2 regions of the Protofrankia sp. CiP1_Cm_nod4 genome follow, and region 2 is predicted to be linked to the other one. Evidence: predicted binding sites of a transcription regulator. Region 2 holds the regulator's gene; the other holds the start of a gene.
What was found. The regulator LexA, encoded in region 2, represses DNA repair genes until DNA is damaged. The targets are predictions, from matches to a motif close to CGAACNNNNGTTCG.

Region 1: a site for LexA is predicted at 8,754-8,767, ahead of pcrA (DNA helicase PcrA). Genes of this name have one in related genera too.

What each region holds. Positions count from the first base shown of each region.
Region 1 covers NZ_CEVIVC010000081.1:52-11,652, forward strand. The annotation lists partial or broken gene AC5LSR_RS15625 (CoA-binding protein) at 1-604, opposite strand, end outside; gene sucC (ADP-forming succinate--CoA ligase subunit beta) at 629-1,801, opposite strand; gene AC5LSR_RS15635 (cobalamin B12-binding domain-containing protein) at 2,805-3,245, opposite strand; gene AC5LSR_RS15640 (alpha/beta fold hydrolase) at 3,944-4,975, shown strand; gene AC5LSR_RS15645 (M23 family metallopeptidase) at 5,284-6,009, shown strand; gene pcrA (DNA helicase PcrA) at 6,242-8,746, opposite strand; gene AC5LSR_RS15655 (threonine/serine dehydratase family protein) at 9,224-10,495, shown strand; gene guaA (glutamine-hydrolyzing GMP synthase) at 10,602-11,601, opposite strand, start outside.
Region 2 covers NZ_CEVIVC010000003.1:18,480-30,080, reverse strand. The annotation lists gene AC5LSR_RS01515 (alpha/beta fold hydrolase) at 1-616, shown strand, start outside; gene hflX (GTPase HflX) at 639-2,015, opposite strand; gene AC5LSR_RS01505 (EAL domain-containing protein) at 2,100-3,008, opposite strand; gene miaA (tRNA (adenosine(37)-N6)-dimethylallyltransferase MiaA) at 3,074-3,988, opposite strand; gene lexA (transcriptional repressor LexA) at 4,006-4,755, opposite strand; gene AC5LSR_RS01490 (LysM peptidoglycan-binding domain-containing protein) at 5,041-5,343, shown strand; gene nrdR (transcriptional regulator NrdR) at 5,521-5,982, shown strand; gene AC5LSR_RS01480 (vitamin B12-dependent ribonucleotide reductase) at 6,051-9,026, shown strand; gene AC5LSR_RS01475 (hypothetical protein) at 9,170-9,916, shown strand; gene AC5LSR_RS01470 (hypothetical protein) at 9,952-10,392, shown strand; gene AC5LSR_RS01465 (amylo-alpha-1,6-glucosidase) at 10,513-11,601, opposite strand, start outside.

The DNA of each region.
Region 1 (11,601 bases), on a different contig from region 2:
CGGTGTCGGGGTCGGCCTCGAACGCGGCGAGCGCGTCGATGTGGGTGGTGCCGATGACCGGGTCACCGCCGATGCCCACAGCGGTGGAGAAGCCGAAGTCACGCAGCTCGTACATCATCTGGTAGGTCAGGGTGCCGCTCTTGCTGACCAGGCCGATGCGGCCCTGCGGGGTGATGTCGGCCGGGATGATGCCCGCGTTCGACCGGCCCGGGCTGATGATGCCCGGGCAGTTCGGCCCGATGATCCGCGTGCCGTTGCCCTTGGACTTCGCGTACGCCCAGAACTCGGTGGTGTCGTGTACCGGCACGCCCTCGGTGATGACCACCACGAGCGGGATGCCCGCGTCGATCGCCTCGATGGCGGCCGCCTTGGTCCCGGCCGGCGGGACGTACACCACAGAGACGTTGGCGCCGGTCTTCTCGATCGTCTCGGCCACCGTCGCGAAGACCGGCACACCCTCGACCTCGGTGCCCGCCTTCTTCGGGTTGGTGCCGCCGACGATCTTCGAGCCGGCGCGCAGCATCCGGGCGGTGTGCTTGCGCCCCTCGGAGCCGGTGATGCCCTGAACCAGGATCTTGGACGTCTCGTCCAGCCAGATTGCCATTGTCGGAAGCCTCTTCCCGTCCGCTCAGGCCGCGGCCGCGGCCGCGGCGAGCTCGGCGGCGAGCCGCGCCGCGCCGTCCATGGTGTCCACCGGCTTGACCACGTCGAGGTTGGCCTCGCGGAGGATCCGCCGGCCCTCCTCGGCGTTGTTGCCGTCGAGCCGCACGACCAGCGGGGTGGTGATGTCACCGACGATCTTCAGCGCCTGCACGATGCCGTTGGCCACGGCGTCACAGGCGGTGATCCCGCCGAAGATGTTCACGAACACGCTCTTGACCGCCGGGTCGCTCAGAATGATCGACAGACCGTCCGCCATCACCTCCGCGGACGCCCCGCCGCCGATGTCGAGGAAGTTGGCCGGGCGCTGCCCGCCGAACTCCTCACCGGCGTATGTCACCACGTCGAGGGTCGACATGACCAGACCGGCACCATTACCGATGATGCCGACCTGCCCGGAGAGCTTGACGTAGTTGAGGTCCTTCTCCTTGGCCCGCTGCTCCAGCGGGTCCACCGCGGCTACGTCCACGAACGCGGCGTGGCCGGGGTGGCGGAAGGAGGCGTTCTCGTCCAGGCTGACCTTGCCGTCCAGCGCGACCACGCGGCCGTCGCCGGTGAGGATCAGCGGGTTGACCTCCACCAGGGTGGCGTCGGCGCGGACGAAGACCTCCCACAGCTTCACCAGCAGCTCGGTGGCACCGTCGAGGGCGGCCTCCGGCAGCTTCGCCGCCACCGCGATCTGGCGGGCGACGGTGGCGTCGACCCCGACCAGCGGGTCGATCGGGATGCGGGCGAGCGCCTCCGGCTTGGTCGCGGCGACCTCCTCGATCTCCACCCCGCCCTCGCGGGAGCACATGGCGAGGAAGGTCCGGTTCGCCCGGTCGAGCAGGAAGGAGGCGTAGTACTCCTCGGCGATGTCGCTCGCCTGCTCCACGAGGACCGCGTGGACCGTGTGGCCCTTGATGTCCATCCCGAGGATTGCCGATGCCTTGGCGGTGGCGTCGTCCGGGCCGTCGGCGACCTTCACGCCACCGGCCTTGCCGCGGCCGCCGGTCTTGACCTGCGCTTTGACGACGACACGCCCACCAAGATCAGTTGCGATGCCGCGTGCCTCGTCGGGGGTCGTGGCGACCTTGCCGCTGGGCACAGGCACGCCGTGGTCGGCGAACAGCTTCTTCGCCTGATACTCGAAGAGATCCACAGTCCGTCCAGTCGGATATGAGATCGGTGGTCAGGGCCGAACGTTCGTAAGTTCGAAGAAAAGGGAAGCCGGCCCGAGCCTACTGAAGACGCCCGTCCCGGTGGAGACTGCTCCTGCCGCGGCGGCCGGTCTCGTATGCCCGGAGCCAGCCACCATCATCACCCGGATCCGGTGCCGGACGCCTGCTTTTGTGGTGGTCGACACCGCGATCACAGTGATCGCAATACCCACTATTCCGATCGAACCCGGCACGATCTCGGCGCCCGCTACGGCGACGGCCGCGTTACCTCGCTCACTGCACACCCGGATCCGGCCACAAGCCGTACACCGCCGGCCGGGCCGGAACGGCGGAACAACTACCGGCACCTGTGACACCCGATGTCACAACAACGGCGGATGGACGGCGGCGGACAAACAACGGTCACAACCATCTCCACATGCCCACATGCCCGCATCTGCGCATGCCCGGCGGACCGGTGACGAGAACACGGCCGGCGGATACGGCCAGTCGGCGGAACTGCTGGACGGAACTGCTGGACGGGGCCGGCCGACGGAGCCGGCGGGCACGGCTGGTACGACGTGCCGGCGCCTCGCCCGGCCCGGCTGGGACGGACACGACGACGGGCCAGCCTCGTGGCGTCCCGGATGCCTGCCCGGCCGCCGGGGCCCACACCCCTGGGGCCTCGCGCACCCATGGGGACCCTCGGGCCCGCCCTGTGAACGATCTCTCGAACTCCCGGCCCAGGTGGATCCACGCACCTATGCGGACCTCGGCGCCGACGTACGCCGCCCGGCCGGCCGGGCGGAGCCCGGTCGCGGCCCGTGCGCCCGAGCGGCCTTCCGTCCCGGGCCGTCCGCCTGCCCGCGACCGGCGACCGGCCCTCGGCAGGCAACCGGCCCTCGGCGGGCGGCCCCGGCCACTCGAGCGGGCCGGCAAGCCGGCGGCCCGGGAGGCGGAAACCGGTGGCCCCGGAAGGCACCCGGGAAGGCGCCCGGAAGACTCTCAGCCCGCGGAAACCGCCCTGGGACCGGGCGTGTGGGCCGCGGCCACACTCGACCGGATCCATTCGACGATTTCGCCCGTGGTCGCTCCGGGCGTGAATATCTCGGCGACACCGAGTGCCTTCAGCTGCGGAATGTCAGCATCCGGTATGATCCCGCCACCGGTCACCACGATGTCGGTGGCGCCGCGCTCCCGCAGCAAATCCATCAGGCGCGCGAAAAGGGTCATGTGCGCGCCCGAGAGCACCGACAGGCCGATACAGTCTGCGTCCTCCTGGATAGCGGTCTCGACAATCTGCTCGGGCGTCTGGTGCAGACCGGTGTAGACGACCTCCATGCCCGCGTCCCGCAGTGCCCGCGCAATAACCTTGGCGCCGCGGTCGTGGCCGTCAAGACCAGGTTTGGCGACCACCACCCGGATACGTTCACCGGTTCCGCTCACGCGGCCTCCTTGCGTTTCCTGACACCATCCGGCCGGGACGTCGCCTCCCTGACGCGGTGCCCCGTACATGGCGTTCCGTGGCCCGATCTCTCCGTAGACCCTAGCCGGACGCACCGGCGGAAGCACGCTGTTGCCCGACGGGATCACAGCCGCCGCCGTACCGGCCGGCGGTCACGGCGAGAAACCAACAGTCGACATCCACCCGCTTTTTTTATACTCTCAGTAATGGTAGACGTCATGGCGGTTCCCAGCGGATGCCTCCCGGGCCGCGCTACGGCCCGTCTGGCGCGCACCGGCCGGGCCATCCCCGGTGGATGCCGGCCGGCTGGGCGCCGCCCGCGCGGTCGACGGCCTACCGGGCCAGGCCTGGCCGGCCGCGGCATCCGGGCAACGTCCGGGGGCTTCGTGCCTGCGAGTATCGTGCCGTTCCCGGGTCCTTCCCCGCGCGGGAGACCCGGACCCACGGCCGCGCGAGCAGGCCGATGATCGCGTTGCCTTCGGCCGGCCAGTTCGTGCGGCCAGCTGGTTCTTCGGACAACTGTCCGAGCACGGACGGGAGCAGGGCAATCGGAAAGCGTCAACTGGGGCCGGCGGGGGCGGCGGCAGGCAGAGCCACCAGATCGGTGAGCGCATCCGTGGCCCGTCGCGGCACACGCGTGACCCGCGGCCTGCTTGAGACACCGGGGGCGATCCGCGGCATGGCCACGGAGGCCACCTGGCTGGCGACCCATATCGCCTTTTACCCGATCGGGGCCGTCTCGGAACGGCTACGCGAACCGGCCGACCGCTACACCCTCGACGGCCTCTCCCCGCTGCGGCGCGGGCTGCTCGTCGGCGACATCGAAGCCGCGGGCACACCGATCCTGCTGGTCCATGGCCTGATCGACAACAGGTCGATCTTCACTCGGCTGCGCCGGTCGCTGCGCCGGCGAGGCTTCGGACGGGTCGCCACCGTGAACCTGCCGCTGTTCACCGCGGACGTCCCGACGGCGGCCCGCAAGCTGGCCGCGGTGGTCGAGACGATGTGCGAGCAGACGGGCTACCCGCGCATACACATCGTCGGGCACTCCCTCGGCGGCCTGGTCGCCCGCTACTACGTGCAGAAACTCGACGGCGACGCCCGTGTGCACACCCTGGTGACGCTGGGCACACCGCACGAGGGCACCCGCCTGGCCCGGCTGCTGCCCCCGATGGTGCCGTACACCCTGCTGCGCCAGCTCGTCCCGGGCTCGGACGTGGTCCGCGAGCTGGCCGAGCCCGCGCCGAACTGCCGGACCCGGTTCGTGGCCTTCTCCGGGGACCTGGACACGATCATCCGTCCGACCGAGGCGGCGCTCATCCGCCATCCGGACCTGACCGTCCGTAACCTGCGGGTTCCCGGCGTCGGCCACCACTCGCTGCCGTTCAACATCGACGTCGTCCATCGGATCGCGACCACGCTCGCGCATCTGGACGACGTCGAGTACACCGCCCCGGCCAGCGGACGCACCGGCCCTGACACCGGACGCACCGGCCTCGGCGGCGAGGAGGGGCCGGCGGAGGCAGGAGTGGAGATGGTGGCAGAGGCCGAGATGGCGGCAGGAGCCGAGATGGCGGCAGGAGCCGAGGCGGAGGTGCCGGCTACGGCCCCGAGATCCCTGCGTGATGCTCGTCCCGACCGCGCGTCATGGGCGGACGGCCGTCCAGCGGCCGGCGACTTCCAAGATGATCGAAATCTTCGTCACTCATAATGATGAAAAGGCAATAATTACACCGCTTCATACGTCGCGCCCACCGTGGGTGGGGGTGGTGCTAAAGCCCGTTTTGGGACGGTGTAGCGTTCAACCCGGTTTGCAGGCTTTTTCTCCTGCCGTGCCACGACATGCCGTGCCGTAACACGCCGTGACAGGGCATGCCGGGGCGCGGCAGAAGTTCTGTCGAGCAACGGGAGCGTGAGTTCGGGTTGTCGCAGCCCCCAGCCCGTAACTCAGGGCGGCATCGCGGTCAGGGCAGGGCCACGGGCCACGGCGGCCCGTCCGGTTCCGCCCGCCGGGCGGCCTTGGCAGCGCAGATCCGCCGTACCGGCATCGCCACCGCCGTGGTCTCCACCCTCGGCATCGTTATGATCAACACAACCGGTATCGCGCACTCCGAGCCGGTGGTCATTCCCGGCCTGCGCACCGCCGGGACGGTCGCCGACCCCGCGTCCGGCGGCGTGGCGGACGCCGCCACCGACAGGCTGAGCGACCCCGCCCTGCTCGGGCAGCAACGCGACGACGCCGCGCGACGCCAGGCCCAGGCCGACCGTGTCGACCGGGACGAGGCGCTGGCCCAGCTGTCCATCCTGCTCCTCCAGCAGCGGACCACGGCCACGGAGAGCGCGCGCCAGCAGGAGGAACTGCGCTGGGTCAGCCCGATACAGGCCAGGCTCACCCAGCATTTCGGCGGCGCGAACGGCCACCCCGGTATCGACCTCGGCGCGCCGATGGGGACCCCGGTCGTCGCCGCCCACGGCGGCATCATCATCTACGCGGGGTGGGAGTCCGGCTACGGCAACTTCGTCCAGATCCAGCACGCGAACAACGTGGTCACCTGCTACGCCCACCTGTCCCGGATCAGCGTCCGGGTCGGCCAGCAGGTCGCCACCGGCCAGCAGGTGGGCCTGGAGGGGTCGACCGGCTTCTCCACCGGGCCGCACCTGCACTTCGAGGTCCGGCTGGGCGGCCAGAACGGCACCAAGATCGACCCGCTCGCGTGGCTCGCCAGGCACAACGTCTCCTACTGACCGCCACCGTTCTCCCAGCATCGGCTACCAGCCTTCGACCAGCAGTTACCGGCCTTCAACCAGCGGCTACCGCCGGCCGCTCTTCCACCGGCCGTGCCGTGCCGTGCCGATGCCACCAACGTCCGGCGGGCATCGGTAACGGATAGCCGGCCATCAGGCAGCGGCAGCGGCAGCGGATGTCAGTACGGGCCAGCCGCCCGTCGGGCCTGCCGAACGCGGGTGCGCGGGACGCTCACAGCTTCTCGACGGGGGCATAGCGCAGGAGCAGGCGTTTGGTCCCGGTTCCCTCGCCGAAGTCGATGCTCACCTCGCGGTTGTCCCCCGCGCCGGCCACCGCGACGACCTGACCGAGCCCGAAGGTGTCGTGGTTGACCCGGTCCCCCAGGGACAGGTCGGGAATCGGGCGGGGGGCCGGCGCGGGCCGGCGCCCCGGCAGCCCGCCGACCCGCGCGCCGGACGGCCCCGCGGGCGCCGAGCCCCACGCGCTCGTCCGCGGGTGGGCGGCGGCCGACGCCGGCTGGGTGTTCCCCTGCCAGCCGACCAGCTCGGCCGGTACCTCCTCGAGGAACCGCGACGGCGGGTTGTACGCCGGCTGGCCCCAGGCGCTGCGGACCTCCGCCCGGGTCAGGTACAGCCGGACACGCGCCCGGGTGATGCCGACGTAGGCGAGCCTGCGTTCCTCCTCGAGCTCGGTGGAGTCGCCGAGCGTGCGCAGGTGCGGGAAGACACCGTCCTCCAGCCCGGTGAGGAAGACCACCGGGAACTCCAGCCCCTTGGCGCTGTGCAGCGTCATCAGGGTGACGGCCCCGGCGGCACCGCCCGCGCCGTCCGCGCCGCCCTCGCCATCCTCGGGGCCGGGCACCTGGTCGGCGTCGGCGACCAGGGAGACCTGCTCGAGGAAGTCCGCGAGCGAGCCCTGCGGGAACTGCTCGCTGAACTCCCGGGCGACGTTGGCCAGCTCCTGGAGGTTCTCCGCCCGCCCCTCGGCCTCGAGGGCGTCCGCGGCGGCCAGTTCGGTGAGGTAACCGGTCCGCTCCAGCACCGTCTCCAGCGCCGCGACCGGGCCGTCGGCCACGGCCGTGCGCAGCTCGGCGAGCAGAGCGGCGAAACCACGGACCGCGTTCGCCGACCGGGCGGCCAGGCCCGGGACCTCGTCCACCCGGTTCAGGGCGTCGGCGAAGGGGACGCGCTCACGTTCGGCGAAGGCGGCGAGCATCGCCTCGGCCCGCTCGCCGATCCCCCGCCTGGGCACGTTGAGGATGCGCCGCAGGTTCACCGTGTCCGCCGGGTTCACCAGTACCCGCAGGTAGGCGAGCAGGTCCCGGACCTCACGGCGCTCGTAGAAGCGCACCCCGCCGATCACCCGGTAGGGCAGGCCGACCCGGATGAAGATCTCTTCAAAGACCCGGCTCTGGGCGTTGGTGCGGTAGAAGACGGCGACCTCGCCGGGACGCGCCAGCTCGGCGTCGGAGAGCCGGTCGACCTCGGCGGCGACGAAGGCGGCCTCGCCGTGCTCGCTGTCCGCGACATAGCCGACGATCTTCTCGCCGTCCCCGGCGTCCGACCACAGCCGCTTGGGCTTGCGCCGGGCGTTACGGGCTATCACCGCGTTCGCCGCGGACAGGATCGTCTGCGTGGACCGGTAGTTCTGCTCCAGCAGGATCACGGTGGCGTCGGGGTAGTCCTGCTCGAACTCGACGATGTTGCGGATGTTCGCGCCCCGGAAGGCGTAGATCGACTGGTCGGCGTCGCCGACCACGCACAGCTCGGCCGGCCCCACCGCGGGCCCGTCGGCGTCGGCGTCGGAGCCCGGCGGCACCGGAGCCGGCCGTACCGGCTCGCCGTCGACGGTCAGCCGGGGCGCCTGCCCCACCAGTTCCCGCACCAGGACGTACTGGGCGTGGTTGGTGTCCTGGTACTCGTCGATGAGGACGTGCCGGAACCGGCGTCGGTAGTGCTCGGCGACGTCCGGGAACGCCTGCAGCAGGTTCACCGTCGTCATGATCAGGTCGTCGAAGTCGAACGCGTTCGACTCGGCCAGCCGGCGCTGGTAGAGCCCGTAGACCTCGGCGACGGCACGTTCGGCATGGCCGGTCGCCCGGCTCATGGCGGTCTCCCAGTCGACCAGCTCGTTCTTCAGGTTGCTGATCCCGGTGGCGAGCGCGCGCGCCGGGTAGCGCTTCGGGTCGATGTCCAGGTCGCGCGCGACCAGCGTGACCAGGCGCTGGGCATCCGCCGCGTCGTAGATCGAGAAGCTGCTGGTGAACCCGATGCGCTTGGCGTGCGACCGCAGGATGCGCACGCAGGCGGAATGAAAGGTGCTCACCCACATCGCCCGGGTGCGGGTGCCGACGAGCGCGGCGACCCGCTCCTTCATCTCGTTCGCGGCCTTGTTGGTGAACGTGATCGCCAGGATCTCGCCGGCCCGGGCCCCGCGGGCGGCGAGCAGGTAGGCGATCCGGTTCGCCAGCACCCGCGTCTTGCCGGAGCCCGCGCCCGCGACGACGAGCAGCGGCGAGCCCGTGTGGACGACCGCCGCCCGCTGCTGCGGGTTCAGGCCGTCGAGCAGCGCGTCGGGAGCGAGCCGGGGCGTGGCGGGACGAGCGCCCGGCACACCCGGAGCCGTTGGCGACGCCGGCTCGTCCCGGTCGTCAGCGACGTCGTCGAAGCCGGGGTACGGGCCGAAGCCCGAGTACGGGCCGAAGTCGGGGTACGGGCCACCGGGAAGCGCGCTCATAGGGTTCCGATCATACGTTCGACGCCCGGCTCGTCCGACGGCGGTACATGGTTCTCACCCTACGAGGCCCCGGTGCGCGTCACGACCCGGCGTCCCGGTTCAGGCTGTCACACCCACACCACGCCGTGCTGTGGCTCGGCGACCCACAGCACGGTTCACGCTACAGCCCGCTTCATAGTGCGCACCACCGGTAGCCGCCGTCCCGCCACCGGGTGTGACGGGCGTCTGGCACGCGGGCGGGCCGGCGGGTTTGACGACCACCAGCGCCCAAGAGCAAAATAAAAAGGTGCCGCAGCACATTATGATCATTAATTAGGCGCGCGACCTTGCTCTCGCGGACGGGCTTTTCAGCCCGACGTGCTTTCGGAGCGACACCGACGGGTCCGCGCGCCTCGCCCTCCTGCCAGTTCGGCGGGGGGCTTTTTTTGTTGCCGCGGTCACGTCGGAGGTGGCCGCCGAGCTACCGGGAGCACGACGATGCGCCAACCGACCGAGAACCCGACACGTACCACCGGCGGGAGAACAGAGAGCACCGGAGAGACCTCCGGCAGGACGAGCGGGACCGACGCCGCTGGTAGCGCCGCTGGTACGGCACGCGCCACCGGGGAGACAGGCCGCGCCGGTACGGACGACACCGACGTCCCACCCAGATCCGGCGCGCCCGCGGCGTCCACGGACGGCGCCGACGGCGCTAACGGCACGCGGGCCCTCGAGACCATGAACCGCGGCACGACGAACCGCGGCACGACGAACCGAGACACGGTGGCCGTCGACCGCGACACGATCGACGTCGCCACAGCCGCGGTCGTCCTCGCGCCGGTGCTCCGGCGGACCAGGGTCACGCCCAGCGCTCACCTGTCCCGGCTGACCGGCGTGCCGGTGTGGCTGAAGTGCGAGAATGAACAACGCACCGCGTCGTTCAAGCTACGCGGCGCCTTCGCCCGGATCGCGCTCGCCGACCCCGCCGTCCGGGCCAGGGGGGTGGTCGCCGCCAGCGCCGGCAACCACGCCCAGGGCGTCGCGTACGCGGCGGCCCACTTCGGCGTCCCAGCCACGATCTTCGTCCCGGCCGGTGCGAGCCCGGTCAAGGTCGCGCGCACCCGCCGCCTCGGCGCGCGGGTCGAGCACGTCCATGGCGGGATCGACGCCGCCCTGCTGGCCGCCGAGTCCACCGCGCGCGGGCACGGCGGGCTGCTGGTGCATCCCTTCGACGATCCGGTCGTGATCGCCGGGCAGGGCACGATCGGGCTCGAGCTCACCGAGCAGGTCCCCGGCCTGCGGACCGTCCTGGTGGGTATCGGTGGCGGCGGCCTGATCAGCGGGATAGCGGCGGCGATCAGACAGCGGCGGCGCGACGTGCGGGTGATCGGCGTCCAGGCCGCGGGCGCGCCCGCCTTCGCCCTGTCCTGGCGCGCCGGCCGGCCGGTGTGCGTCCCGGCGGCCACCATCGCCGACGGCATAGCCGTGCGGACCCCGGGCAGCCTGACCCTGGCGCTCGCCACCGCCCTGGTGGACGATGTGATCACGGTCGACGAGGACGCGCTGTGGGAGGCGATGGCGGCGCTGCTGCGCGCCGACGGCCAGACGGTGGAGCCCGCCGGGGCCGCGGGGACGGCGGCGCTGCTGCGTCACCCCGAGCTCGCGCAGGGCCCGACCGCGGTGGTCCTCTCCGGCGGCAACATCGACCCGGTCACCGCCGGCCGTGTCCGCGCTCTGGCCGCCGGGCCCCTGCGCATCCCCGCCGCGTGACGTCCGGCCGCACCGCTCTTCTTTGTCGCACCGCATCTTCTTTTCCTTTTCTTTCTTCCCTGCGTACGCCGGGTGCGCCGGGTGCGCCGGGCCGCCGCGGCCCGGGTCACTCCCACTCGATGGTGCCGGGAGGCTTCGAGGTGATGTCGTACACCACCCGGTTGACCTGCTCGACCTCGTTGACCACCCGGTTCGAGATGCGTTCGAGCAGGTCGTAGGGCAGCCGGGCCCAGTCGGCGGTCATCGCGTCCTCGCTGGTGACCGCGCGCAGCACGACCGGATGCCCGTAGGTGCGCTCGTCCCCCTGGACCCCCACCGAGCGGACGTCCGCCAGCAGTACCGCGAACACCTGCCAGATCTCGCGGTCCAGCCCGGCCCGGCGGATCTCCCCGCGGACGATCGCGTCCGCGGCCCGCAGCGTCGCCAGCCGCTGCGGGGTGACCTCACCGATGATCCGGACAGCCAGGCCAGGCCCCGGGAAGGGCTGCCGCCAGACGATCTCCTCCGGCAGCCCGAGTTCCTCGCCGAGCCGGCGCACCTCGTCCTTGAACAGGGTGCGCAACGGCTCCACCAGGGAGAACTGCAGATCCTCGGGGAGCCCGCCGACGTTGTGATGCGATTTGATCTTCGCCGCGGTCGGCGAGCCGGACTCGATGACGTCCGGATACAAGGTGCCCTGCACCAGGAACTCGATCCGGGAGCCCTCCGCCTCGGCCTGAGCCTCCAGCTCGCGGGCGGCGGCCTCGAACACCCGGATGAACTCCCGTCCGATTATCTTGCGCTTACGCTCCGGGTCGCTGACGCCGGCGAGCGCCGCGGCGAACCGGTCGGCGGCCTTGACGTGCACCAGTTCGACCCCGGTCGAGGCGACGAAGTCCTTCTCCACCTGCTCCGCCTCGCCCGCGCGCAGCAGGCCGTGATCGACGAACACGCAGGTCAGCCTGTCGCCCACGGCGCGGTGGACGACCGCCGCGGCCACCGCCGAGTCCACCCCGCCGGACAGCCCGCAGATCGCGCGCGCGTCGCCGAGCTGGGCCCGGACCGCCGCGACCGCCTCGTCCGCGATGTTGACCATCGTCCAGTTGGGCCGGCAGCCGGCGCCGGCG
Region 2 (11,601 bases):
GCGGGACTGCACGGTCGACGCGCTGGCCGGACACGTCGGCCGGGTGGCCGACGAGATCGGTCGCCCGGTGCACCTGCTCGGCCATTCCTTCGGGGGGCTGGTCGCGCGGACCGCGGTCATCGCCCGCCCGTCGTGCGTGGCAAGCCTCGTGCTGCTCAGCTCCGGCCCGGCCGGGATCGTCGGCCCTCGGCGGATCGCGCTGCAGGCCATGCGGGTGGTGTACAAGCGCAGCGGCCGGGACGCGGTATGGGCCGCCATGCGGGCCGCGGACACCGCCGTGTACCCGCCCGGTGGCCTGGAGTTCCTGGAGCGCCGGTTCTTCGCCAGCAGCAACGTCGGCCTGCGGGTGATGGGGGAGCAGCTGCTGAGCGAACCCGACCGGGTCGGTGAGCTCGCTGACGCCGTCAGCCAGGACGACGTACCCGTGCTGGTCGCCCACGGGGCCGCCGACGACGCCTGGCCGCCGCGTCTGCAGGCGGAGATGGCGGCACGCCTGGACGCCCGCTACGAGGTGATCGCCGGGGCGGCGCATTCGCCGGCGACCGAGAACCCGGAGGTCACCGCCGCGCTGCTGGTCGAGTTCTGGCGCAACGGCGTGGGCCAGCGGGCCGCGTAGGCCCGCCAGCCTCAGGCCAGCCTCAGGCCGGTTCGAGGAAGAAGCTGGTGAGCTGGGAGGCGAGCTCGGCCGGTACCCGGGCCCGCAGGACCGTGCCGGTCGCCGTGTGCTCGAGGCCGAGGACCTCCCCGCGGGCGTACACCCGGGAGACCAGGTCACCGCGGGTGAACGGCAGCAGCACGCACACCTCGACGTCGGGGTGGGGGACGCGCTCGGTCAGCTCCGCCACCAGGGCGGCCAGCCCCTCCCCGGTGCGCGCCGAGACGAGGAGCGCGCCGGGGACGGCGCGGCGCACCCGGGCGAGCACGTCCGGGCCGGCGGCGTCGATCTTGTTCACGACCAGCAGCTCGGGGACGTCCCCGGCGTCGATGTCGTTGATCACGGTGCGGACCGCGGAGATCTGTGACATCGGGTCGGGATGCGAGCCGTCGACGACGTGCAGCAGCAGGTCGGCGTCGGCGACCTCCTCCAGGGTGGAGCGGAACGCCTCCACGATCTGGTGCGGCAGGTGGCGGACGAAGCCGACGGTGTCGGCGAGGGTGAACGTCCGGCCGTCGGGCAGCGTGGCCCGCCGCACGGCCGGGTCCAGCGTGGCGAACAGGGCGTCCTCGACCAGCACCCCGGCGCCGGTCAGCCGGTTGAGCAGCGAGGACTTGCCGGCGTTGGTGTAGCCGGTGATCGCGACCGCGGGGATGCCGCTGCGCTGCCGCGCCGAGCGTTTGGTCGTCCGGACCGTCTTCATCCCGGCGAGCTCCCGGCGGAGCCTGGCCATGCGCGTGCGCAGCCGCCGCCGGTCCGTCTCGATCTTCGTCTCGCCGGGGCCGCGGGTGCCGATGCCACCACCGGCGCGGGACATCGACTCACCCCAGCCACGCAGCCGCGGCAGCATGTACTGCAGCTGCGCGAGCTCGACCTGGGCCTTGCCCTCCCGGGAGGTGGCGTGCTGGGCGAAGATGTCGAGGATCAGCGCGGTCCGGTCGATGACCTTGACCTTGACGACGTCCTCCAGCTGGCGCAGCTGGCCGGGGGTCAGCTCACCGTCGCAGACGACGGTGTCGGCGCCGGTGGCGGTGACGACGTCGCGCAGCTCACGCGCCTTGCCGGAGCCGACGTACGTCGCCGAGTCGGGAGTGTCCCGACGCTGGACGAGCGCGTCCAGGATGACCGAGCCGGCCGTGGCCGCCAGGGCGGCGAGCTCGGCCATGGAGGTCTCCGCCTCGGCGGCCGTGCCCGAGGTCCACACCCCGATGAGGACCACCCGCTCCAGCCGGAGCTGGCGGTACTCGACCTCGGTGACGTCGTCGAGCTCGGTTGCCAGGCCTGGTACCCGGCGCAGTGCCAGACGGTCGGCGAGGTCGAGCGCCTCGCCGGAGGCGTCGAAGAGGGCGGGAAACGTCATGTCGCTGCCTCCTTTATCGCAGGCTCCCACGTCCGTTCCGGGGCCGCGACCGAATTTTCTCGACCGGACGACGGTGGTTCCCGGTCAGATGACGGCGGCCATGCTGGCGGTGCCGGTGGCCCGGTCACCGCGGTCGGGCGCGGCGCGCCCGGCGCGTCCCGTGCCGCTGGCCGGCCGGGAGCGCCCGTGGCGCCGGTTCGGCCGGCCGCGGCCCAGGGCGATCATCCGGGCGTCGTCGGTGGGGACGGGCGGGCAGAACAGGCGGCCGGCTCCCCGGTCACAGTGCATCGCCGCCAGCCGGGACGCCGTGACCGCGCTGTCGACGCCCTCGGCGGTCACGACCAGCCGCCGCCGGTGGGCCAGTGTGATGATCGAGGCCAGGACAGCCTCGCCCTCCAGGTCCCGCTGCATCGCGTGCAGGAAGCGGCCATCGATCTTCACCATGTCCAGCGGCAGGACGTCGAGGGTGGACAGCGACGCGTACCAGGTGCCGAAGCCGTCGACGCCGATGGCCGGCCCGAACGAGCGCAGCCGGGCCAGCAGCCGGGGCACCCCGACGCGCGCGAGGCCGAGGGTCTGTTCGGTGAACTCCAGCCCGAGCGCTCCCGGCGGCAGCGCACGGCCGTGCAGGAGCTGTTCCACCTCGATCGCGAAACCGGGCCGGGTCAGCTGGTCGGCGGTCACGTTGACCCACAGCCGGGGCGGGCGGATCGCGGTTCCCGCGGCCATTTCGTGCCATGTCCGGGCCTCGGCCACGGCGGTGCGTAACACCCAGCGGCCGACCTGGTCGGACAGGCCCGCGGCCGCGGCGGCCGGCATGAACTGCGACGGGTTCATCAGCCCCCGGTCGGGATGGTGCCAGCGCAGGAACGCCTCCATCCCGGGGACCGACCCGGTGCGCAGGTCGACCTCGGGCTGGTAGTGCAGTTGTAACGACCCGTCGTCGAACGCGGCACACAGGGCCGGGACGAGGTTCAACTCGATCGCGGTCACACATGTCTCCAGACGACGGGTGTCTCCAGCCGGCGGGAAGAACGAGCCACGGAGTCGTCGCACGTTCAGGCCGAGTCGACCATGCCCGCCACCTGTTCGACGTCGGGACGGTCCAGCCAAATTATGCGAGGATCGCGCCGAAACCACGACCTTTGTCTGCGTGCAAGTCGGCGCGTCGCGGCGATTGTCGCGAGCCGGGCCGACTCGGCCGAATCGAGCGCGCCGTCGAGCCAGGCGAGAACCTGGGCGTAGCCCAGCGCCCGGGACGCGGTGGGGCCGTCCCGCAGGCCCATGTCGACGAGGGCGCGGACCTCCTCGATCATGCCGGCGGCCCACATACCGGCCACCCGGCCGGCGATCCTCTCGTCGAGCTGCGGGTGGTCGATGCCGAACTGGACCACGTCGTAGACCGAGCGGTGCTCCGGCAGGGAGGCGGTGAAGCCGCCGGTGAGCTCCACCACCTCCAGCGCGCGCACGATACGCCGGCCGTTGCCAGGCAGGATGGCCGCCGCCGCCGCCGGCGCCCGCGCGGCGAGATCGGCGTGCAGCGCGGCCGGGCCCCGCTCGGACAGCTCCCGCTCCAGCCGTCCCCGTACGGCCGGGTCGGTGCCGGGGAAGGCGAGGTCGTCGAGGACGGCCCGGACGTAGAGCCCGGAGCCGCCCACGAGCACCGGCGTGCGGCCGGCGGCCAGCAGGCCGTCGACGGCCTGCCGGGCCAGCGCCTGGTAGGACGCTACGTCGGCGGCGCGGGTGACCTCCCAGACATCGAGCAGGTGATGGGGGACACCACCGCGTTCCGCCGGCGGCACCTTGGCGGTGCCGATGTCCATCCCGCAGTAGAGCTGCATGGAGTCGGCGTTGACGATCTCACCGCCCAGCTCGGTGGCCAGCGCGATCGCCAGGTCGCTCTTGCCGGCCGCTGTCGGCCCGACGACAGCCACGACCCGGCCGGCGCGGTGCCGGTCGACACCTGTGCCCATGCTCACTCCCGGGAGGATCAGACCCGGCGAAGAACCGCGACGATCCGGCCGAGGATCGTCGCACTGTCACCCGGAATGTCAGCATAGGCCGGATTCTGCGGCTCGAGCCAGACGTGGCCGTCACGACGGCGCAGCGTCTTGACCGTCGCCTCGCCGTCGATCATCGCGGCGACGATCTCGCCGCTGTCCGCGACCGGCTGCTGGCGGACGACCACCCAGTCGCCGTCGCAGATCGCGGCGTTGACCATGGAGTCCCCGACGACCCGCAGGGTGAACAGGGTGCCCTCCCCCACGATCTCGCGGGGGAGCGGGAAGACCTCCTCGACCGCCTGCTCGGCGAGGATCGGCCCACCCGCGGCGATGCGGCCGAGGACCGGCACATAGGCCGCCTGTGCGGGGCCAGCCGCCGACGAGCCTGCCGCGAGCGTACCAACGGCGGGCGCCTGGCGTGGCACGGGGCGTACCGGTGCCTGCGCGGAGAGGACCTCCATGGCCCGCGGGCGGTGCGGGTCGCGGCGCAGGAAGCCCTTCTCCTCCAGCGTCTTGAGCTGGTGCGCGACGCTGGACGTGCTCGTGAGCCCCACCGCATCGCCGATTTCCCGCACGCTCGGCGGGTAGCCTCGGCGCTCGACGGCGTCGCGGATCACCTCAAGCACCCTGCGCTGGCGGGGGGTCAGGCCCGTGGCGTCCGCCGGCCCGTCCGGCAGGTCGCGCACGGAGCCGCGGGGTGGCCGGCCGCGGCGGGTGCGGTTGTCGTCGGTGGTCATCCCTGCCGTACTCCTTCGTTGTCGGTCATGGCAGACTTGCGCTCCCGGCATATCCGACGTTCTGCCGTGAACCGGAGCTGGCGGCCACGACCTGGATCTGACCTGAATCTGATCGCTACGACCGTAACCGCCGCGGCCGGATATCTCAAACGTCTGTTCGAGCGTGTCACGACGATTCCGTCGGGACCGTGCGGTACAAACTCGATCAGACGTTCGATCGAACGGATGTTCTTTGATCATGTTGTTGGAAGTGGTATGTGCTGGTGGAAGTTGGGGAGGTGGACGATGCGGGCGTCGGCTGAGCCTCCGCTGCGGCTGACCGGGCGGGGCCGGGTTGTCCTGATTGTCCTGGTCATGCTGGTGTCCTGCCTGGTGCTGTCCGTGGCCCGGGTGACGTCGTCGGCCGCGCCGACCGGGGACGACCGGCCGGTGCGCGTCCACGTGGTGCGTTCCGGGGAGACGCTGTGGGGCATCGCGCGCGCGCTGGCTCCCGACGGTGACACCCGGGTGGTCGTGGCCCGGCTGGCCGGCCTCAACCGGCTGGAGACGACCGATCTCGTCCCCGGTCAGATGCTCCGTCTGCCGTGACGGGCCTGCCATGACGGGCCTGTCATGACAGGTCCGCATGAAGGGTCTTCTGTGATGCATGTGTCATGAGGTTCCGCGGGTGGGCCAGCTTGCCAGCTCGTGGTGTCCGGTCCTAGTGTTGACCACAACATCTTGTAGTTACGTGGCTGTAAGTCGACAAGATCTTGGAGGTTGTGCGTGCGGTGTCCGTTCTGTCGGCACCCTGACAGCAAGGTTGTCGACAGCCGGGAGGCCGAGGAGGGCGCCGCGATCCGTCGCCGTCGGTCGTGCCCGTCCTGCGGCCGTCGTTTCACGACGATCGAAGAGGCGTCACTGCGAGTCATCAAGCGCAGCGGTGTCACCGAGCCGTTCAGCCGCGGGAAGGTGATCGCCGGCGTGCGGCGGGCATGCCAGGGGCGGCCGGTCCAGGCGGACGCGCTGGCCCGGCTCGCCCAGCTGGTCGAGGACACGCTGCGTGCCTCGGGGGCCGCCGAGGTCGCCTCGGACGAGATCGGCCGGGCGATCCTCGGGCCGCTGCGGGAGCTCGACGAGGTCGCCTACCTGCGGTTCGCCTCGGTGTACCTCTCCTTCGACTCGCTGGCGGACTTCGAGACGGCGATCACCGACCTGCGCGGGCGGGCCGACCGGGCGCCGTCGTAGCCACGCACCCCGACGCGACAGACAGCTGGTGAGAAACACCATCCGACCGACGCCAGACGAGGAGCGCCATGACCGACAACCGTGGCACGAAAGCGACCAAGGCCGCCCCCAGGGCCGGCACCAAGGCCGCCCCCAGGGCCGCTGGCCTGCAGGTGCGACGCGTCAACACCTCGCCGGGCGTCCACCCCTATGACGAGGTCACCTGGGAGCTGCGGGACGTCGTCATGACCAACTGGCGCGACGGCTCGGTCAACTTCGAGCAGCGCGGGGTGGAGTTCCCCGACTTCTGGTCGGTGAACGCCACGAACATCGTCACGAGCAAGTACTTCCGCGGCGCGCTCGGCAGCTCCGCCCGCGAGTGGTCCCTGCGCCAGCTCATCGACCGGGTCGTGCGCGCCTACGGCGCGGCCGGCACCGAGCACGGGTACTTCGCCTCGCCGGCGGACGCCGAGATCTTCGAGCACGAACTGACCTGGATGCTGCTGCACCAGGTGTTCAGCTTCAACAGCCCGGTGTGGTTCAACGTCGGCACCCCCGCGCCGCAGCAGGTCTCGGCCTGCTTCATCCTCTCGGTCGACGACACGATGGAGTCGATCCTCAACTGGTACCGGGAGGAGGGGCTGATCTTCAAGGGCGGGTCGGGCGCCGGGCTGAACCTGTCGCGTATCCGATCGTCGAAGGAGCTGCTGTCCTCCGGCGGCACCGCTTCGGGCCCGGTGAGCTTCATGCGCGGGGCCGACGCCTCGGCCGGCACGATCAAGTCGGGCGGCGCGACCAGGCGGGCCGCGAAGATGGTCGTGCTCGACGTCGACCATCCGGACATCGTCGACTTCGTCGAGACCAAGTCCCGCGAGGAGAGCAAGATCCGTGCGTTGCGGGACGCCGGCTTCGACATGGATCTCGGCGGCCGTGACATCGTCTCGGTGCAGTACCAGAACGCCAACAACTCCGTGCGGGTGACGGACGAGTTCATGCGGGCCGTCGTCGACGACGCCGGCTTCGACCTGCGGGCCAGGCTCGACGGGCGCACGATCGAGACCCTCCGGGCCCGGTCGCTGTTCCGCTCCATCGCCCAGGCGGCCTGGGACTGCGCGGATCCCGGGATCCAGTACGACGACACGATCAACGACTGGCACACCTGCCCGGAGTCCGGCCGGATCAGCGCCAGCAACCCGTGCAGCGAATACGTGCACCTGGACAACTCCAGCTGCAACCTGGCGTCGCTGAACCTGATGAAGTTCCTGCGCAAGGACCTCAGCTTCGACGCCGACGCGTTCGTGGCGGCCGTCGAGCTGATCATCACGGCGATGGACATCTCGATCTGCTTCGCGGACTTCCCGACTCCGGAGATCACGCGGGTGACCCGGATGTTCCGCCAGCTCGGCATCGGCTACGCCAACCTCGGCGCGCTGCTGATGGCCACCGGCCGCGCGTACGACTCCGAGGGCGGCCGGGCCATGGGCGCGGCCGTCACGTCGCTGATGACCGCGACGGCCTACCGCCGCTCGGCGGAGCTCGCGGCGGCGCTCGGGGCCTACGACGGCTTCGCCCGCAACACCGACGCCCACCGCCGGGTGATCCGCAAGCACGCCGCCGCCACGGACGCCGTCCGCACGGTCGGGGTCGACGACGCCCGGGTGCTCGCCGTCGCCGCCCGCGAGTGGGAGCGCGCCCAGGGCGTCGGGGAGAAGCACGGCTGGCGCAACGCGCAGGTCAGCCTGCTCGCCCCGACCGGCACGATCGGCTTGGCGATGGACTGCGACACCACCGGCATCGAGCCCGACCTCGCGCTGGTGAAGATGAAGAAGATGGTCGGCGGCTCCAGCATGCGGATCGTCAACCAGACGGTTCCCGCCGCGCTGCGCGCTCTCGGCTACGCCGAGGAGACCGTCGAGGCGATCGTCGAGTACATCGCCGAGCACGGTCACGTCATCGACGCCCCCGGCCTGCGCCGCGAGCACTACGAGGTCTTCGACTGCGCGATCGGGGAGCGGGCCATCAGCCCGATGGGCCACATCCGGATGATGGCGGCGGTCCAGCCGTTCCTGTCCGGCGCCATCTCCAAGACCGTCAACATGCCCACGTCGGCCACGGTCGAGGACGTCGAGCAGATCTACCTGGAGGGGTGGCGGCTCGGTCTGAAGGCGCTGGCGATCTACCGGGACAACTGCAAGGTCGGCCAGCCGCTGTCGGACCTGCGCGGCGCGAAGCGGTCCGTGACCGGGGGCGCGGGCGAGCAGCCGGCCGCACAGCCCGCCGCCGCACAGCCCGGGGAGCACCGTCCGGTCCGGCGCCGGCTGCCGAAGATCCGCCAGTCGCAGACCGTCTCCTTCACCGTGGGCGGTGCCGAGGGGTATCTGACCGCCGGGTCGTATCCCGACGACGGGCTCGGCGAGGTCTTCATCAAGATGTCGAAGCAGGGCTCGACCCTCTCCGGCGTGATGGACGCGTTCGCCATCGCGGTCTCGATCGCGCTCCAGCACGGCGTCCCGTTGGAGACCTACGTCCGCAAGTTCATCAACATGCGCTTCGAGCCGGCCGGCATGACCGACGACCCGGACGTGCGGATCGCCCAGTCGGTGATGGACTACCTCTTCCGTCGCCTGGCCCTGGACTACCTCCCCGAGCAGACCCGCGCGGAGCTCGGCGTCCTCAGCGCGCGGGAGCGGGCCCGCCAGCTCACCGGCCAGCACGGCGGGGCCGGCCAGCCGGACGCGGTGGAAACGGACACGGTGGAGACAGCCGACGCCGGGCCGGCCGAGGCGACCGGCTCCGCGACGGCCGGGCCCGCGGCGAACGAGGCGGCGGCGGCCGGTGCCGCGGCGGTGCCGACGGTGCCCGCCGAGACCGGTCACACCCACCCGGTGGGCCTGTCGGCCCGGGAGGTGCGGGGCGAACTGCCGCGCAGCGTCCCACCGGGCGAGGCGCTGTCGGCGCAGAACGTGGTGGACGCGCCGCTGTGCTTCACCTGCGGGGTCACCATGCGTCCCGCAGGCAGCTGCTACGTGTGCGAGCAGTGCGGCTCCACCAGCGGCTGCAGCTGAGACCGGGCGGTATCGCGGCGGGATGCGGTATTTCGCCTGATCTAGATAGCCTTCGGCTGTCGAGCCGTCGCAGGACCACGCCGAGCGCTGTCCGTAGAGTTGCGTTGATCGGGTTGTGGTCGGTAGGCAGCGGAGGCCGGTGCGTGGACGAGATCGACTCGCTGGAGGGGGCGACCCTGGTCAGGGTGCTCTCCCAGCTGCGCACCGGCTTTGAATACCGTCCGAGTGCGTTCCCGGCCTCGGTCGCGCTGTGCGGGCTGCGGGACGTTCGCCACTACAAGGTCGCCGCCGGCGGCAGCCCAGAACTGTCCGGGGGGCCGAGCCCGTTCAACGTCATCGTCGAGTCGCTGCGACTCGGTGACTTCACGCTGGACGAGATCCACGATCTTTACAGTCAGCACACGGCAGAGACCGATCGGGTGTTCACCGATGAGGCCGTGGAGCAGGTGCACCGGCTGGCCACGGGCCAGCCCTGGCTGGTCAACGCGCTGGCGGCCGAGATCGTCGACCGGATGAAGGTCCCGGTCACAGAGCCGGTCTCGGTGGAACACGTCAACGCTGCCCGGGAACGGATCATCCAGGCCCGGCCAAGTCACCTCGACTCACTCGTCCGCCGGCTCCAGGAGCCGGCGGTACGCCGGGTTCTCGAGCCCGTTCTCGCTAGCACCGACGAGCCGGCCGACCTGACCTGCTCGGACGACCGGTCCTATGCACGCGACCTCGGCCTGGTCGCCGAGACGCCCGACGGCGGCCTGCGGATCGCCAACCCGATCTACGATGAGGTCATCGCCCGCGCGCTGGCCGAGATCGTCGTGCGTGACCGGGGGCGCTTCCAGCACCGCGGGACTTCGTCCGCCCCGACGGCCGTTTCGACGTGCCGGACATGCTGACCACGCTCGCCCGCTATTGGCGGAACAACGAGCCAATGCTCAGGGTGAAGAGGCCCTACCGGGAGGCCATCCCGCACGCCATCTTCCTGAGCTGGCTCGACCGGGCTGTGAACGGCGACGGTGACGTCTTCCGGGAGTTCGCCGCCGGCGGCGGCTGGGCCGACATCCATATGACCTGGCGCTACACCGCCCCCGATGGCACCAGTGCCGAACAGCACGAGGCTTTCGAGGTGAAGACCCACCGCCCCGGCTACGCCGACCCGGTCAAGGAAGCGATGACCCAGCTCGACGGCTACCTCAACCACCTCAGCCTGGCCTCGGGCTACATCGTCATATTCGACCAGCGCCCGCGGCCGGAGTCCGCCGCCGACGGCCCGCTGACGACCCAGACCAGCCCGGCCGGCCACACCGTCACCATCGCCCGCCTCACGGTCCCGCCCTCACCCGGCGAACAGCCTGCGGCCTCGTCGTCGTAGCCCACGCCACAGCGCCGCCTCGCACCGAATCGATCTTGACTGCCGCGGGAATACCGCAGATCACGAATATGTGCCTTCCGCCAGTATCGCGGGAGCCGGTGGACCCGGCGCGGCGGCTGGTCAGCCGCCGTGCCGGGTCAGGTGCTCCCCGTCCGCGCCCGTGCGGGCGGACGGCAGGCGGTGGGCCGGTTTCCGGCCGTCGAGCAGGTCCAGGAGCAGGGCTGCCGTCCACGAGAAGTGGTTGCTGCCCACTCCGGTGCCGTCGAACGGTGAGTAGTACTCGTACAGGCCCTCGGAACCGGCGATCATCGAGATCGTGTCGGCGCGCAGCCGGTCGGCGAGCTCGCCGCGGCCGGCGCGGTCGAGCCCGTCGGCGAGCAGCCAGTTCATGTTCACCCAGACCGGGCCCTGCCAGTAGCAGCGGGGCTGGAAGTCGGGATCGTCGGTGGGGGTGCTGGCGATGCCGTGGGCCGGCCAGAACCGCGGTGCGGTCATCCGGCTGACAAGATCCTCGACGCCGGCGGGGGGCACGACACCGGCGTACAGGGCGAGGAAGCCGGCGATCGTGGGCCTTCGGATCAGCCGGCCGGAACGCGCGTCCCGGCTCCAGTACATGCCGTCGGCGAACAGGGCGGGCAGCGCCGCCCTGGTCCGGCGGGCCGAGCGCAGCAGCTGCGCGGGCAGCTGTTCGCCGATGTCGGCGGCGATGTCGCGCAGGTGGTCGTTCGCGCGGGCGAGAATCGCGTTGAAGGCGACATCCTGTACCAGCGGGACGCGGGACGCACGAATCCGGCTGAAGTCGTAACGGGCGTCGCGTAGCTCCCCGACCAGGTGGTAAAGGGTGAACAGGTCGGTGGCGGACAGCCGCTGGTCGGACGGAACCTCCTTGTTGTCCCGGCGCAGGGCGTCGAGCGCGCCATCCCCGTTGAGCCGGCGGATGAGCTTCAGGGGGATGGGAGCCGCCCTGCGGGTGAGCTCCATCCAGGCGGGGGTGTTGTCCATCCCCGACTCCCACGAGTGGACCAGAGTGACCAGCCCGGTGTCGTCGGGGTCGCGTTCGCGGTACAGCCAGCAGTGGTAGCGCAGCAGGCCCGGATAGACCGCCCGGTAGAACTCGCGGCGCCGGGCCGGGTCGAACACCTCGCCGACGCGGACGACAGCTTCGGCGATCATCGGCGGCTGGGTGACGCCGGTGGTCTGCACGTGCCG